DNA from 3 places in the Pseudoalteromonas pernae genome. Region 1 is predicted to be linked to each of the others. Evidence: predicted binding sites of a transcription regulator. Region 1 holds the regulator's gene; each other region holds the start of a gene.
The links. Region 1 encodes FliA, which starts transcription of late flagellar genes. Its sites were predicted from a motif close to CTAAAGNTNNNNNNNNNNNNGCCGATA; they were not measured.
Positions count from the first base shown of each region.

Region 2: V1358_RS13500 (DUF3530 family protein) is a predicted target of FliA. The motif match lies at 3,172-3,198, and genes of this name have one in related genera.
Region 3: V1358_RS10785 (DUF5610 domain-containing protein) is a predicted target of FliA. The motif match lies at 2,075-2,101, and genes of this name have one in related genera.

Region 1 is NZ_JBDODM010000002.1:435,389-441,333, forward strand. Features, by position in the region: gene V1358_RS06180 (chemotaxis protein CheA) at 1-2,185, opposite strand, end outside; gene V1358_RS06185 (protein phosphatase CheZ) at 2,201-2,956, opposite strand; gene cheY (chemotaxis response regulator CheY) at 2,975-3,358, opposite strand; gene V1358_RS06195 (RNA polymerase sigma factor FliA) at 3,399-4,121, opposite strand; gene V1358_RS06200 (MinD/ParA family protein) at 4,136-4,996, opposite strand; gene flhF (flagellar biosynthesis GTPase FlhF) at 4,989-5,945, opposite strand, start outside.
Region 2 is NZ_JBDODM010000005.1:212,596-218,540, reverse strand. Features, by position in the region: gene lptD (LPS assembly protein LptD) at 1-1,013, opposite strand, end outside; gene djlA (co-chaperone DjlA) at 1,406-2,245, shown strand; gene V1358_RS13500 (DUF3530 family protein) at 2,228-3,121, opposite strand; gene rluA (bifunctional tRNA pseudouridine(32) synthase/23S rRNA pseudouridine(746) synthase RluA) at 3,227-3,880, opposite strand; gene rapA (RNA polymerase-associated protein RapA) at 3,923-5,945, opposite strand, start outside.
Region 3 is NZ_JBDODM010000004.1:124,931-130,875, reverse strand. Features, by position in the region: gene V1358_RS10790 (OmpA family protein) at 1-500, opposite strand, end outside; gene V1358_RS10785 (DUF5610 domain-containing protein) at 893-2,041, opposite strand; gene trmA (tRNA (uridine(54)-C5)-methyltransferase TrmA) at 2,191-3,288, shown strand; gene V1358_RS10775 (thiol:disulfide interchange protein DsbA/DsbL) at 3,338-3,970, opposite strand; gene V1358_RS10770 (thiol:disulfide interchange protein DsbA/DsbL) at 3,986-4,606, opposite strand; gene V1358_RS10765 (serine/threonine protein kinase) at 4,639-5,616, opposite strand; gene ccoG (cytochrome c oxidase accessory protein CcoG) at 5,618-5,945, opposite strand, start outside.

The sequences.
Region 1 (5,945 bases):
GAATAAGCGCAATACCACCGTCTGAAGTGATAGTCGCGCCTGCCATACCGGGAGTACCTTGCAATAAGGCATCAAGCGGCTTAATTACAACTTCTTCTTGGCCAATCAATGAATCAACCACAAAACCAATTTGCTGGGTGCCCAATTGAACGATAACAACATGACCTTGTGCTTTGCGAACAGAGCGGTCAGCACCTTTGACTAACCAATGCTCAAGGTAAAACAGCGGTACTGCTTTTTGGCGCACAATAATAGTCAACTGACCGTCGACAACATTGGTTTTGGTTAAGTCTAAGTGGAAAATTTCGCTAACCGCAGCCAAAGGTAAAGCGAAGGTTTGCGAACCAACAATCACCATCAGCGTAGGTAGAATCGCCAGTGTCAGCGGCACTTTAATATCTAAACGCGTACCAACTCCAAGCTGTGACTCAATATTGATGGTGCCATTGAGTTGGCTAATCTTGGTTTTAACCACATCCATGCCCACACCTCGACCTGAGATGTCGGAGATTTCTTCTTTGGTTGAGAAGCCAGGGGCAAAAATAAGGTTATATGCCTCGGTATCGCTAAGTCTTGCCGCTTGATCGTGATCGATAACGCCTTTGCCAATAGCTATCTTTTTGAGCTTTTCAGGGTCCATACCCGCACCGTCATCTTGGATGCTTAGGAGAATATGGTCGCCCTGTTGCGACGCTGAGAGGGTCACTAAACCTGTACGCGATTTACCAGCTTGTTCGCGAACATCTGGCATTTCAATGCCGTGATCCACTGAGTTGCGAACTAAGTGCACAAGCGGATCGGCTAGTGCTTCAACGAGGTTCTTATCTAAATCTGTTTCTTCACCCTCAAGTACAAGAGAGATGTCTTTTTGTAAACTACGGGCTAGGTCGCGTACTACGCGAGGGAAACGACCAAATACCTTTTTGATGGGCTGCATGCGCGTTGCCATCACCGCACCTTGGAGGTCAGCCGTGACCACATCAAGATTAGAAATGGCTTTGCCCATGTCTTCGCTATTGGTGTTGTTCGCCAAGGTAACTAGACGGTTACGCACCAATACTAGCTCGCCTACCATATTCATGATTTGGTCTAAACGCTTGGTATCCACGCGCACTGTCGTTTCTGCCTGCGGCGCAGGCGCTGCTTTTGCAGCTGGCTTTTTCGCTTCGGTTGCGGGCGCAGCGCTGGCAGCAGGTTTGGCTGCAGGTGCGGGTTTAGGTGCGGCCGCAGGTGCTGGATTCGGTGTTGGCGCTTTAGCTGCAGGAGCCGGTGTTTTCGCTGGCTCATTCGCTGCAGTATCACCACTATCGGTCACCGACGGTGCATTGCCTTTACCGTGCAATTCATCCAACAGAGCGTCAAATTCGTCTTCGGTAATTTCTTCGTCATCGCCAGTTGCAGCGGGGGTTTCACTAACTGGTTCTGGTGCTGGTGTGCTCGGCGTTGCGGGCGCTGATTTATCGCTAATTACGCCGAAGCTACCCGCTCCGTGTAATTCGTCCAACAATGAATCAAACTCATCATCGGTAATGTCATCACCACCATGAGCAGATGTATCGCCACCCTGCGCATCCGCGGAGGGGCCTTTTCCGGCACCGTGCAATTCATCAAGCAAGTGCTCAAATTCTTCTTCGGTGATTTCATCGATACTTTCATCGGCTACATCACCACCATCCATATCGAACAGGATATCGTCACCAAAGCCCATATCAAAATCATCAGCTGATTCTGACTCGACAGGCTCGGGCGTCGCGGCTTCGACAGGTGCAGGTGCAGCAATTTGTTCGCCCTCCACTTCAGGTTCACTGAGTTGGTGCAAAACTTCGAGTAGGTGCGGGTCTGCAGGTTCAGGCTCTTCACGTGCTTTGATATGCGCGAACATCTCATTAATGGTGTCCAACGCTTGCAAGATCACGTCCATCAGTTCAGCCGTTACCCTGCGCTGCCCTTGACGGAGTATATCAAACACGTTTTCAGCACCGTGGCACGCATCTACCAGCTCGTTCATGGCGAGGAACCCTGCACCGCCTTTCACGGTATGGAAACCGCGGAAGATGGCATTGAGTAGATCCTTGTCGTCCGGGTTATTTTCCAGCTCAACCAATTGTTCAGAGAGCTGTTCTAATATCTCACCTGCTTCTACCAAGAAGTCTTGTAAAATATCTTCATCTACTTCAAAGCTCATGCAACCGCTCTCCTCTTAGAATCCTAGGCTCGACAACAAGTCATCTACTTCATCTTGCCCTGATACCACGTCATCTCTAGATTCCGAATCTATGATTGGGCCTTCAGCACCTTCACCACCGAATGAAGAGGTTGTTTTCTCGCGCTCAATAGCACTTACATCAACGTCTTCACCTGCAAACACAGTCAGTAAGTTAATCAAACTGTCTTCAACTTCTCGTACCAACTCAATTACACGGCGTATCACCTGTCCCGTGAGGTCTTGATAGTCCTGAGCCATCAACACGTTATTGAGCAAATCATGCAATTCCAAAGTACTTTCTTGTGAACGACCCATAAAACCATCGAGTTGGTGACACAACTGTTTGAATTCGCCGATCTCTAAATCACGGCGCATCAGTTTGTCCCAAGAAGGTTTGATTTGGTGTAAGTCCGTAGACAATTGTTCTGCAATAGGAAGACTTGCCTCGACCGCATCCATGGTTTTATTAGCGGCCTGCTCAGTCATTTCCATTACATAATTGAGGCGTTGCTTGGCATCAGGTATCGCCTCATGAGTCAAATCAGTCAGGCGGGTATCCAATTGGAAGTTTTTCAGTGACTCATGAAGCTGCCGAGTGAGTTTTCCCACTTCGGCAAATAATTCAGACTGCTCTTTAGAAGCAGCATCTAGGATCAGCTGGTCAGCTTTTTCCTGCTCACCTTGTTCAAGAAAGGAAACAAGCTGCTTAGCCTGTTCTAGGGTAATATGAGGTGCAGCGGGAGCTGACATATGCCTCTCCTTAATCTGTTAACCTAAACGCTCGAACACTTTATCCAGTTTTGTTTTCAGTGTCGCTGCGGTAAATGGTTTAACAATGTAGCCATTAACACCCGCTTGAGCTGCTGCAATTATTTGTTCTTTCTTTGCTTCAGCCGTCACCATCAATACTGGAATGTGTTTTAGGTTATCGTCTGCACGGATGGCACGAAGAAGGTCGATGCCTTGCATACCTGGCATGTTCCAATCAGTGACAACGAAATCGAACTCTTGATTCTGTAACATTGGCAATGCCGTGCTACCGTCGTCCGCTTCTTGCACGTTGGTGAAGCCCAAATCACGCAAAAGGTTTTTAATGATTCTTCTCATCGTTGAAAAGTCATCAACCACAAGAATTTTCATGTTCTTATCCAAAGTATCCTCCAGTGAGGTATGAACCTGTTTCTACTTACTACTAATTGACCCAGTCACTGACTTTCGCTTTGAGCTTAATCATTGCCTGACCATGGATTTGGCTCACACGGGACTCGCTTACGTCCAGTATTTGCCCTATTTCTTTTAAATTCATTTCATCGTTGTAATACAACGATAATACCAATGCATCACGTTCAGGTAGCGACTTGATCGCCTCAACCAATGCACTGTTAAAGCGTTCATTTTGGACACTGGCAAAAGGTTTGCCTGTGTCTGATTGATCGCTATGGGTGACGATGACATCTTCATCCACACCCAAGTCCTCGATGCCTAACACCTTAGAACAATTTACATCATTTAAAATATGATGGTATTCATCAAGGGAAATATCAAGTTTTTCAGCTACTTCAACATCTTTAGGCTCGCGCCCTAAAACGCCTTCAAGCTCGTTTATCGCTTGCGCGACCGAACGGCTATTTCTGTGTACGGAACGAGGCGCCCAATCACCGCGGCGTATCTCATCCAGCATTGCCCCGCGAATACGGATACCTGCAAAGGTTTCAAAGCTCGCCCCTTTTGAAGCATCGAAACTTTTCGAGGCTTCGATCAGGCCAATCATGCCGGATTGAATTAAATCGTCGAGTTGAACACTGGCCGGTAAACGCGCTAAAAGATGACACGCAACACGCTTTACAAGTGAAGCATGGCGCTCTACAAGAGAGTTTAATTGCTGTTGGTGCTGATACCCGGCGACTCTATTCATAGTTGCTCTAACCGCTAGTTATTGACTAACTTCTCAATAAAAAACTCTAGGTGGCCCGAAGGCTGATTCGGTACGGGCCATTTCACTGCTTTACTGGCCAAACTTTTAAGTGACACAGAAGCAGGTGAATTAGGAAACAGGTCAACGACGGCTTTTTGACGACGTGTTGATTTACGCATGTTCTCATCGTAAGGAATGGTTGCTACCAACTCCAAAGCCACATCTAAAAATCGGTCTGTTACTTTAGAAAGCTTAGCAAAAAGGTCTTGGCCTTCACGTAAACTGCGAACCATATTGGCAACAATTTTGAATTTATAAACACCGTGCTCGCGGCTTAGGATTTTGATCAGCGCATACGCATCTGTGATAGACGTGGGTTCGTCACACACCACCACAACCACATCTTGAGAAGCGCGAGAAAAACTAAGCACCATGTCAGAGATACCTGCTGCGGTATCAACAATGAGTACGTCGAAGTCATTATCAAGTTCGCTAAACGCGCGAATAAGCCCTGCATGTTCAGCAGGGCTAAGCTCAACCATAGATTGGGAGCCGGATGTTGCAGGTGCAATGCGAATACCCGCAGGACCCGTAACGAGAATATCACGCAGATCACACTCGCCACTGAGTACATGAGAAAGGTTTTTTTCAACACGCAGACCAAGCATTACGTCACAGTTGGCTAACCCTAAATCGGCATCGAGTACGAGTACACGTTTACCTTGCTGTCCCATGGCTATAGCCAAGTTGAGCGATACATTAGTTTTACCTACGCCACCTTTGCCGCCTGTGACGGCGATGACTTTAACGCCTTGATTATTATTCTGATTCATTCTACGAAGGCCGCTTGCTTGATCGTGCACTGTGTTAATCATACATTCCTACTGCTTGAGACGCCACTGCCTGACGCCCCACTGGAGCCGCTGTTTGTTTTGCTTTTTGACGTTTAATAAACAATTGTTCAGCCTTTCTAACCATTTTTTCTGAGTTCGCCACTCGAATATCTTCTGGAACACGCTGACCGTTAGTAAGATACCCTATTGGGAGACGATTTTGAATCGCTACACTCATAATCTCGCCCAAACTTAGACTTTCATCAAGTTTGGTGAAAATACAGCCACTTAAGTCAATTTTTTGGAAGTGTTTAATTGACTCTTGCAACACTTCTCGCTGTGCCGTGGCACTTAAAACTAAATAGCTTCTGATGTCCACTGAAGCATTGCGCATAAGCGTATTTAACTGTTCACTCAAGCGTAAATCGCGTTGACTCATCCCCGCCGTGTCAATTAATACTAGACGCTTATTGCGAAGTTGATAAAGCACATCGGCCAGTTCATTGGCATCTTTTACCTGTTTAACCGGACAACCAATAATGCGGCCATAGGTTGCGAGCTGCTCAAACGCGCCAATACGGTAGGTGTCTGTGGTGATCAACGCGACATTATCTGCGCCGTATTTTTGCGCACCCAATGCTGCAAGCTTAGCGACTGTAGTGGTTTTGCCCACACCCGTTGGGCCTACCAACGCATACACACCGCCATGGCGCAAAATTTCATTGCCCGTGGTGTGCATTTGTTTGTGCATCATTTCCAGCACCACCTGCCATGCTTCTTTGCGTGACAAATCGTCAGGCACATAGCGAACTAGTTGCTCGGCAACTGATTCCTCAATACCCATACCTTGCAGGCGTTCAATGAAGCATGCACGGGTCGGGTCGCGGCGCGCGCGGTCTTGATGTAATAAACCTGAGACTTGATGCTCTAAAAGCTGACGAATGGCATTCATCTCATCGCGCATCGCACTCACTTCATCATTGTTCATGTG
Region 2 (5,945 bases), on a different contig from region 1:
CTGACATTAGTGATATCGACACCCGCGCGCCACGTGTCACTAAAATAACTTTGCTGTTTCCAGTGATACAAATAACGACTCCCCAGCTCTGGGTCTGAGTCATCAGAATCTAAGTATTCCAGCCCTAATAAGCCTTGGCTAGTTTGCGTTAAATAGCGAAACTCTGATTGCAACTGCAATCCTTTTTCTGACATATAACGCGGCGTTAGCGTTAAGTCATAGTTAGGCGCAAGGTTAATGTAGTAAGGGGTGATTGTTTCCAAACCAAAACGGTTTGAGCTTGATAGCTGCGGCGCTAAAAAGCCAGTTTTTCTTTGGTCGTTAATTGGGAATGTAAAGTAGGGCAAATACAACACTGGCGTATTGTAAATACGTAATGTTGTACCGTAAGTTTCACCCCATCCTTCTTCTTGAGAAAGAATAATTTTGTTGGCACTAATGGACCATGTTTCGTTGTCGACAGGACAGGTTGTGAAACTAGCGTTAGTTAAAAACAATCCCTCTTCGGATACCTGGAGTTGCTCTGCGCCACCACGGCCTTGCTGCTGCGTTAATTTATAATCAGCGCCGAGTAAATTGATGTTGGAATCGTCTAAATTCGCCTTTAAGCCACGGCTGGTAATAATCGCACTACCATCTTGATAGGTCAGTGGCCCCTTCGCATTTAACAGCCCCTGCTGTTTATCAATGAGGGCAGATTGCGCTGACAAGCTCATGGTGCGGGTACTGATGTCCACATCACCCACAAATTGCGCGCTGTCTTGGCCAATAAGCTCGACATCGTCGGCCACAATTTCAATTGTCCCGAATGGCAAGTCTGGTGCTAGCCACTTGGCTTGGCGAGATACATCAAGGCAATGTGAAGCATTGCTTGCGTCATTAGGGAAAGCAACGGCATTCACCGCTGGATTGACTTGGTTGTTGGCATCCGCTTGCTGCTCAGTCGCCGAAGACGCGGCACTGGCTTGGGTTCCATATAGGGCTATCGCTATCATGCCCCATAATTTATTCATCGACTCACCTTAGCTTACTTGCCAATAGCATGAGGTTTGGCAGACCTTTGCTGAATTTATTCGCAGCGTTAATATCTTTCGCTGCCCTTATTGTGTTACCAAACAAAACCGCAGTGCTTTGTTTCGCTGTACCCACTGTGTTTGTCATATCTGTTATTTGTGAGTGCGAGCGCCTTGGTAACAATAAAAATCCTTACATCAAGGGGGGAATGGCCCTTGCAACTAAGCATGACATAATAAAGCAATTTTGTATTAATTACATCTGCCATATGCTGACAAATTGGCCATTTTCATCTCAGTATTAATATCTTAAAGCGCTACTAAAGCCCTTGTTACTTAGCGTGTTTTTGGTCACTATGAAAGGGCTCGGTTAGATCAAGGAAAACGCAGTAATGTGGGGTAAAATTCTCGGTGCTTGTTTCGGTTTTATGTTCGGCAAGGTTTTTGGTGCCTTGTTGGGCTTATTTATCGGCCACATGTTCGATAAAAGTTTGAAACAAGATTTCGATAAAGCGGGTGGCTTTCGTGGCTTTTTTGATAATGAATCAATCTCGCAAAGACAAGCATTGTTTTTCTCCAGTTGCTTTGCTGTCATGGGGCATATTGCTAAGTCCAATGGTCGAGTAAACGAGCTACATATCCGAGCAGCAACACAGTTTATGGATGAAATGGGCTTAACCGGTGAGGATAAAAAAGAGGCGCAACTTGCCTTTCGTGCCGGAAAAGAAGCCGATTTTTCTATGAACAGCACCCTAAGAGAGTTCAGAGAACACTTTGCGGGGCGTTTCGACCTCATTCAGCTGTTCCTTGAAATTCAAATTCAAATGGCCTTTAGTGACGGACATTTGGCTCCTCAAGAAAAGACGCTTTTAGAGCAAGTCGCTAAGGGCTTGGGGGTGAGTAAAACCCATTTCAGTTTTATTTTAAAACGTTACCAAGCGGAGTTTGCGTTTCGCCAACAACAGCAGCGCTTCGACCGACAAGATAGCCACAGCCGCGGTTCGCGAAGCACTGCAAGTAGTGGTATGAGCCGTGCACAGGCTTTGAATATTCTTGGCTTAGAAGAGGGGGCGGACGAACGCACAGTTAAAAAAGCCTACCGTAAACTGATGTCGCAGCACCATCCAGATAAATTGGTTTCTCAAGGTTTACCCGAACACATGATGAAATTGGCTCAAAAAAAGAGCCAAGATATTCAAGCCGCTTACGAGTACTTAAAAAAGGCGGCGTAGAAAGCCGTCTATTTCTTGCGATATTTGCGCGGTTTGCTGCGGGTTATCAAGTTCATCTATCAAGTTGATTTGACGATAGTCGAATTTCTGATTCTTCTGCGCCCACAAAGTACTTTGTTCCACTAACGCCTTTGACCAACTAGAGGCATGTACATCTCTAATATCAAACACGGCGGGAGCGATAATTGAGAAATTGGCGCTAATGTGTCGATTACGCTCAGGATCAGGCAAGTAAGTGTTGAACGCCACAATCGCCTGCAAAGGCAAATCAGGATATTCGGTGAAATACTCACTGAGTAAGCCGGCACTTTGCCCGACGGCAAAAATACTAATGGGTTTTTGTGTCACGTTTGCTTTTTCCACCACTGACTCAAGTTGGGCCAATAGCTGGCTTTTGTATTTATCTAATTCGACAATTAGGACGGGCGGTTGAAATGGTGGTACATAGCTCTGCTCGTTTTTTTGACCTGTTGCTTCATCTGAGGGGGCGGTTGATTCTGCTGATGCTGAATTTTCATCTGCTGGTGTTGCTGGGGTCTCGGGAGTTGATGCAGGTGATGCTGCGTCTTTCTCGGATTCAGAGTTGCTAAAACTGGTATGGTTTATCACCAAGTAACTGTCATAACCTTTGCGACTCAAAGCGCTGCGTAACTGGGTAAACCCTGTTTTTGCCCCCACAGGGTCAAGAAGAGGAGCGAAAAAGATCAAGGTTCCACGGTGCACAGGAGCCATATGCGGGCGATGAATAACTTCAAACTCATCCCCTTGCGCGAGCAAACTCATCGGCTCATCTAGACTCATTGCCTGCACGCATTTTGTGTACGAAACACCAGACGCAGCGGCCAAAAGACTCATGGCGAGGACCCATTTACGCATATACAAGCTCACAACGAACCCAAAGTGTAATTATAAATATCATGGGTTTATATCGGCCAATACAAGTAAAAGTTTAGCTGTTATTGGCCTAAGTTTGTATGCTCTTTAGAATGGACACTCAGCTGTAAAAGTAAGCGACTCGCCCGTGCTCGGATGCGAAATGCTCAACCAATGAGCGTGCAGCTGTAAGCGTTCTGCGCGAGCTTTAGCCTCTGGGTGCGCATACAACCTGTCTCCTAAAATTACATGTCCCAATGACAACATATGTACTCTAAGTTGATGGCTGCGCCCAGTTACAGGAGTTAAGCGCACACGAGAGGCGTTATCCGTGGTGCTTAATACTTGGTAATGGGTGAGAGAGGGCTTACCGTTTTCCATATCCACTATCTGCTTTGGGCGGTTTGGCCAATCACAAATCAGCGGTAAATCAACCGACCCTTGCTTCGGCTCGAGGTAACCTTCGACGATAGCTATGTATTCTTTGGCTGTGTGGCGCTCTTGAAACTGCATACTCAAATTGCGATGTGCTTCTTTGTTTAGGGCTAAACAGATAACCCCAGATGTGGCCATATCTAGGCGATGCACAATTTTCGCAGTCGGAAATACTAAGTTGGCGCGACGGATTAAGCAGTCTGCGTGTTTCGGGTCTTTACCTGGGACGGTCAGCAATCCGCTTGGTTTATCAAGGATCAGCAGATCATCGTCTTGATAAATAATATTCAGGTAAGGAAATCGCGGGGGATTGTAGTTTAACAGCATGACCAGCCTCATCAATTAAGGCTGGCCATTTTAATGAAATGCCTAGTGGCTGACAACGATTAAGCGGATAGCGTCGAGCTTTACTTTGGCTTTATCAATGTATTCATCCATTTGCGTGCGACTTTTCTGGAAGTGAGTCAGCTCTTCATCACGAATGTTTGGATTGATTTCCTTCAAGCTCGTCAAACGCTCAAGCTCACTGTCTACAGCATGATGCATGGCTGTTTTGGCATTGACGCGTAAGGTTTCCATGGTTGTTTGCGCCAGCTCATTACCTTGTTCAATCAGTGGGTGAATGGCACTTTGCAACGCATTCACGAGTTTAGACGCAGTTTGGCGACCAACAGCGTTAAGTTGTTGGTTGAAGGCATCAAAAGCCACGTTCTCGCCGAGGTTATTACCGCCTTTATCTAGCAACACGCGAATCGGTGTTGGTGGCAAGTAACGGCCTAACTGCAATGCCTTCGGTGCCATAGCTTCAGCGATATAAATGAGCTCTACAAAATAGGTGCCTGCAGGTAGCTTTTTGTTTTTCAACAAGGCTACTGAAGCGGTACCGAAATCTTCATCGCAGATCATGTCCATGGCACCTTCGACCATAGGATGGTCCCAACTTAGAAAGTGCAAATCTTCTTGTGCCAGTGCTGTGTCACGGTCAAATGTGACACTGATCCCTTCGTCTTTTAAGAACGGGAAATTAGCACCTAACATGTGTTCTGTTGGCTTTAAGATGATGCTATTTTCACCTTTGTCTTCTTGGTTCACCCCCCATGTATCAAACACGTTGATCATGTATGTAGGAAGGGTGAAGTCGTCGTCCATTGCGCTGATGTCTTGCACCAAGTGCTCTGACTTACCTTGGCCACTTGAGTGCAGTTCAAGCAGGCGGTCACGGCCTGATTCCATCTGTGCCTTAAGTGCTTGATAGCGAGTACTAACGCGCTCTAGGAGCTCACTTAATGACTCATCTTGGTATTCTTTTGCTGCCAATAATTGCAATAACTCATCGCCAAACTCCTGATTGAGCATATGGCCCGTGGTTGACGTGTGCTCGAACGCATTTAGACCTTCGTGGTACCAACGCAACAGGGTTTGCTGCGCGCTGTCTTCGAAATAGGGCACATGTATTTTAATGTCTTGTGTTTGGCCAATACGGTCAAGTCGACCGATTCGCTGTTCTAACAAATCTGGGTTTAGCGGCAGGTCGAATAAGGCCATATGATGAGCAAACTGGAAGTTACGACCTTCTGAACCAATTTCAGAGCAAATCAGTACTTGGGCACTGTCTTCCAAATCAGCGAAGAATGCGGCAGCTCGGTCACGCTCGATAATGCTCATGCCTTCGTGGAATACTGCGGCTTTAATACCCTCACGCTCACGCAAGGCTTGCTCTAAGCTCAAGGCTGTTTCTGCTTTGGCGCAGATCACCAACATCTTCTGGGGCTTATTCGCATTGAGGGTGTCGATTAACCACTGCACACGCGGGTCGAACTGCGTCCAGCTTGCGTCTTTGCCTTCAAATTCTTGGAAGATTTTTTCTGGGAATAGGGCGCGAACAGCGCTGAGTTCGACTGGCGCTGAACCGCCTAAGTTACCCATTACACTCATCGCCGTTTTGTACTGGCTCGGCATGGTCATTGGATAGGCATGCAAAATTCGCTGCGGGTAGCCGCTGATACCACTGCGGCTGTTGCGAAAGAGAATTCGCCCAGTGCCGTGGCGATCAAGTAGTTGCTCCAGGATCTGTTCTTTGGCGTGCTGCTCACCGGCATTAAAATCGGCCAGCAAGGCTTCGCCTTGGGCTCCGAGTAAGTTTGTCAAAACCTGAGCTTGCTGCTCTGTTAATGCCTGTTCTTGCATGATGCTATTGGCTGCATCGGCAATGTCATTGTAGTGACGCTCTTGTTCAACAAAAGCGTCGTAGTCATAGAACCTATCTGGATCGAGTAGTTTTAGGCGTGCAAAGTGGCTTTGATGGCCTAATTGATCCGGCGTTGCTGTCAGGAGAATAAGGCCTGCGATGTCTCGGCTTAATTCCTCAATGCGCAAATACTCGGTACTTGGC
Region 3 (5,945 bases), on a different contig from region 1:
AAGTCAGAGTGGTTTTGGTTCAAGCCTTCATAATACATGGCTTCGCCATAAAACGCCCAATTGTAATTCAAGTGATTACGGAAGCCTAAACCTAGGTTTGCCGCATTGAAATCGTCGAAAACATCAAATTTTTTCGCACCGATGATGCCGTAGATAGAATCATTGAAGTGGATAAGGACATCACCACCCCAACGCTCACCTGTTTTATGATTATCTGTGTTTTCCTTGTCTAACTCGAGTGCTGTGAAATTAAGACGTGCTGTCCAGTATTCATTAAAGCGATAGCCGACTTCAGCACCATAACCTAGAGATTCCCCTAACTCTAAAGGATTCTGAGGAGATGAGTAACTCGCGCCTTGAGGATCGTCCCAGTCAGCCCAAAAGTAATCGCCGTATACACCGATATGCAGGCCATGTTGAGGATTTTTCTGTTCATCAGCAACAGCAGCAGTTGATGTCATTGCCAAAACGATAGCAGCAGAAAGTGATTTGATTTTCATTAGTTTCCATCCCATTTTTACGATTATTAGTCAAACACACAGTTGCTGTACTTTGGCAGCAATCCTGTGCGCCAAGTAAGAGTGAATTCGCGCTCTTACTCAAAAACATTCCAATTTAAATAATCCCATCAGCCGACATTTTTTGGTTTTATCGCAGGCGGTTACATTATTCCCGCCAGGTCAAGATCCGCGCTAACAGTCTTTCACATACTACAGTGTAGACTAATTGGATAAATTCACCATCCTCCAATCAGGAACGATATATTAAACTATTATCTTGCTGAATATAAGCTGATTTTCGTATTAATGTATTAAAAACAGAAACACCTTATGCGTAAAAAAAGCACTCTTGCAGAGTGCTTTAGTTTATACAAATCAAATAGGGGTTAACCCTACAATAACTCATCTAACTTAGAAAATAGTGCTTGGCTATAGTCAATGAAGGCCTGCACTTCATTTTTCTCCTTGTCCTGATTTAGCCAAAGCAGTAATCCCGATATTTCGTTATGAAGCCCTAGTTCGCCTGCTTTAGTATAAGCTTCTTTCAATTTGTCATTGAAAGGTTGCAGCTCTTTAGCGATTTCCTTTGCTGGCGTTACACTTTCGTACTCACGGATTGCAGCACGAGTCTTGGTCTGCGTTAAGTCCATAGAAAAAGCGACCAACTGTTCAGAGCCCAGTTGGAGTTGACCGGCCTTGTTAAATGCTTCGTCATACTGGCCGCTAAAAAAGGATTCACTCACATCTTGGAGTTGTCCCATCATATTATTTACCGCTTCTCTCTCACCTTCATCAAGCTCGCCATTAACAGTCAAAGTGAACGACACGTCGCGTTGCTCATAATTAGAGTACGCATACCCACTTTGCCCTTTGTCACCCTGAGCAGTGGATGCCGCCTCACCCGCTTTATAATTGTGATCTAGGCTAATGATGACTTCATCACCTTGTGCGGTAGTAAAACGATATTCAGCGTTATTAGTTAAGCTCATGAATTGCGCTTCGCTAACCTGCACAGATTTGCTCTCAGGTTCACCGAACAATGACTTTTCAAATTCATCTAAGCCAGAGTAAATGCCATCCTTTGACTTGGCGATGCCTTCTTTTATCTCGTCATTCAATAAGCCTGACTCATCTAACTCAGAGGTCGCATCGTCAACCCCCATTTGCACGCCTTTACGAGCTTGTTCGAGCATCTCGGTTAACTTATCATCGGATGCGCCGTCTGCTTTGGCTTTTTTGACCGCCCCTGTGACAAACTGCAGTACATTTTTGACAATAGCTTCAAAGTCAAACAACGGCTTGCTTTCTTTTTTTGATACAGGTTCGATGCCGAGAGCCTGCGCAAACTTATCTTCTAGCACTTTTGCACCGATCTGACGATGGCTGCCAAAATAACTATCTAATTTCGCAAGTTGGCTGAGTGCGGTTGGACTCATTTTGCCTTTGCTCTGCTCCAAGCCTTTGCTTGCTGGATTAAACCATTGATTTGTATCATTAACTTTCATAATGGTATCAGAGGCATCGCCTGCAACAGGCAGCATGCCGCGCTCCTTTTAGAGAATATATACTTAGTATATCGGCAGACATTGACAAAACTGTAGAAAAAACGAGCAAATAATTCACTATTGTGACTGGACAATTATTTGCAGCCTCCTAAAATAGCGGCGCATTAAAATTTGTAGGGGTCTTCATGCCAGTTATTAAAATCAACACGTCAGTGTACGAACAGCAGTTAGCAGAAAAAGCGCAACGAATTAACGCGCAATTTGCGCGCTTTGGTGTGAAAACCTTAGAAGTATTTGAGTCTGAGCCTATCCACTATCGCCAGCGAGCAGAATTCCGAGTTTGGCATGATGGCGATGAGTTGTACCACATCATGTTCAACCAAGAGACCAAAGAAAAAGTGCGTGTAGATAGCTTTGACCCAGGTGCAGAATTAATCAATGCCCTTATGGTTGAAATGATCAAACAGCTAAAAGACAATGAAATATTGCGCCGTAAGTTATTCCAAATTGACTACCTCACGACACTAAGCGGCAACGCACTGATCAGCTTGCTCTATCACAAGCAACTCGATGAGCAATGGCTTGCACAAGCGAAGTTATTGCAACAACACTTGCAACAAACGTTTAATGTCGAACTTATCGGCCGAGCGCGAAAACAAAAGCATGTGTTAGGTAATGAATATGTGGTTGAGCAACTATCTGTGAATGGTCAGCAATACACCTACCAGCAAGTTGAGAACAGCTTTACCCAGCCTAATGCGAAGGTGAACGAGAAAATGCTCGCGTGGGCGCAAGATATTTGTGCACCGCTAAAAAATGATTTGCTCGAATTATATTGTGGCAACGGTAATTTCTCCATCGCCCTTGCGGGGTCCTTTAATCGTGTGCTGGCCACAGAGATCTCAAAATCTTCAGTTAAATCAGCGCAATTTAACATCGCCGCAAACAAAGTTGAGAACTTAGACATCATCCGCATGAGCAGCGAAGAATTTACGCAAGCAATGCGTAAAGAACGGACGTTCTCTCGCCTCGGTGACATCGACCTGCACAGTTATGACTGCCAAACTATTTTAGTCGACCCGCCGCGAGCAGGAATGGACGAACTGACGTGCAAACTGACCAGTGAATACGACAATATCATTTACATCTCATGTAATCCTGAAACACTGGAGCGCGACCTAGACTTGCTCACGCAAACCCATAATGTTTCTCAGTTTGCTATTTTTGATCAGTTCCCCTACACCCATCATGTTGAATCTGGTGTGTATCTTACTCGCAAGTAAGCATAAAAAAACCGCATCTTAGATGCGGTTTTTTTGAGTCTGAATTAACTTATTTTTTTGCTAAAAAGTTGATCAATGCAGCGATATCATCTGGTTCAGTAACGCCAGACTCTCGGCCAAGAATCAAACGATATTTACCGTTAACAATGAATGTTGGTACGCCCTTGAGCGCGCCTTTCTCTTTAAAGTATTCCTGATCGCGTTGCATTTTTGACGCCTTAGTGCGCACCGCAAAGCCTGAGAATAATTTATCAAATTTCTCTGCATCAACACCATTGGCAACAAAGATATCTTTCACATCCGCAACTTCATTAAACTTTGCGCGTTTAGTGTGAATGTGACTAAAAATAGCAGACACTAGCTGCTCTTTCTCTGGTAATACACTCGCAGTGGCCAGTGCTTGAGAAAGCATATCTTGGTTTTCGGCACTACGCCCACCCATAAAGTTAACGTGGCTGCGTTTGAATTCAACTTCGCCATCAATCTTTGGTTTTACATCCACCAATAGACCTTCATAGGCATTACACGCTGGGCAATAAAAAGAAAAGAACTCTTTAACCTCAGGCTTACGGCTAGCGCGGTCAGAAACAACTTCATAGTGAGTTCCTTCTTCGAATTGGGCTGCAAACGCGCTTAATGGCAAAGCCAAGGCCATCATGGCAGCAGCAATAAACTTCTTCATACCTAAGACTCCAAATTATTTTTCTAATAAATGATTTACAAGTTCATTGAGCTCTTGCTGTGACTTCATCGTGTGCACAAGCACTTTGTACTTGTCGTTTACGATAATTGTTGGCACGCCTGTCAATGCACCTAGTTGTGTGAATGCCTCTTGGCTTTCAATCGCATCTTTTTCACCCGTCAATACAGGCATACTGCTAGCTAACATTGCATAGCGCTCTGCACTGATGCCTTGGCTTGTTAATAGCATCTCAACTGATTCTTGCGTTTGCAAAGGCTCACGTAAACGGTGGATGCTATCGAATATAGCGGCAGCCACTTGCTCGCCTTTGCCTTCTTGCTGAGCAACAAGGTAAGCCGTCGTTAAACGGTTTTGGGCTTCTTTATCAATTCGAAGAAAGTTTACATGGCTCTTTTCCAAAGGCACCCCTTCAGGTAATGACGATTTTAGCGCGCCAACCACTGGCTCTAATTTGTAGCAATGTGGGCAGTAGAACGAGAAAAATTCCGTTACTTTATCATTACTTGATGCTTGAGTTTCTAAAACCTGATAATGCTCACCCGCTTTAAAGTCAGCGGCAAACGCTGCAAGCGGTAAACAAAGTAAAATTAACGAACGTTTTAGTGTTTTTATCATAATCGTCTCTTAAGAAATCCTGTGTTACTTCTTTAGGGCATCAGCTTTAACGGTGCTTCATCAAGTGCAGCGAGCTGCTCTTTGAGCGCTAACGTTTGTTGCTCCCAGTATTTGTCTTGCGCGAACCATGAAAAGTTCCGTTCAAATGCTGGATCACTCCAACGTTTTGCAATCCAGCCCATGTAATGCACCATGCGCATAGCACGCAGAGGCTCAATCAATGGCAACTGACTGTGGTCGAAATCAGCAAACTCTTCATAGCCACCAACCAAGGTATCCAGTTGCAGTAACTGATTTTGCCGGTCGCCACTTAACATCATCCACAAATCTTGAATGGCAGGCCCTTGTCGGCTATCGTCCAAGTCGACAAAGGTCAGAGTGTTATCCGCTGACCACAATATGTTGCCCGCATGGCAATCACCATGCAATCGGATAGTATCAACTCCCTTATACAATTTGCTAGCTTTGTCGATAACTTGATCGAGCACAGTGTAAAACGGCACTGACATCGCATCACTGACCAAATTACTTTGCGCTAAATGAATACGCGCTTGATGCAAATACTCATCACAGCCTAAGGTTGGTCTCTCATGGAATGATTTGGCTTGGGCAACCTTATGCATGCGCCCAATCAAACGACCAAGCTGCTCAAGCTGATCCAAATTATCCATTTCAAATTGGCGGCCGCCGACACTCGGGAATAACGTAAATCTGTATCCTTGATGTTCAAACAAAGTTCTACCATCAATGGCGAGTGGCGCGACCACGGGCACATCAGCATCACCTAACTCAGCGCTGAAAGCATGCTCTTCGAGTATTTGTTCGTTGCTCCAACGCTCAGGCCGATAAAACTTCACCACGTACCTACGTTTATCTTCAGCCATGAACTGATAAACGCGATTTTCATAGCTATTCAGTGCTAGTAAGCCAGACTCGGCATACACCTCCACGCTATCCAGAGCATCCAATATCGTATCGGGTGTTAATGACGCAAAACTAAACTCACTCACCCTAGCGTCCTTTGATGAAATTACTGCTTTGTCTGATCTTTGACTCAGGATCCGCAGTTGGGTAAAGAACGAATTCAAATTCAGTCAGTGGCTTTTTCAAATCATAAGGGTCGATAACAACTGACAAAGGCACATTGTGAGAGCGACCAGGCCCGACAGAAAACTCCAGATTGCCAATAACTTGATAATGCTCCAATCCTTCTATTTCAACGGTAAAGTCTTGCACAACCTGCGCTTTATTGATGACTTTCAAAGTGTAAGTGTTTTCTACCAGACCATTGACGTCTGTTCTAAAAAGCTGATTTCTATCGCGAATAATATCTAAATCC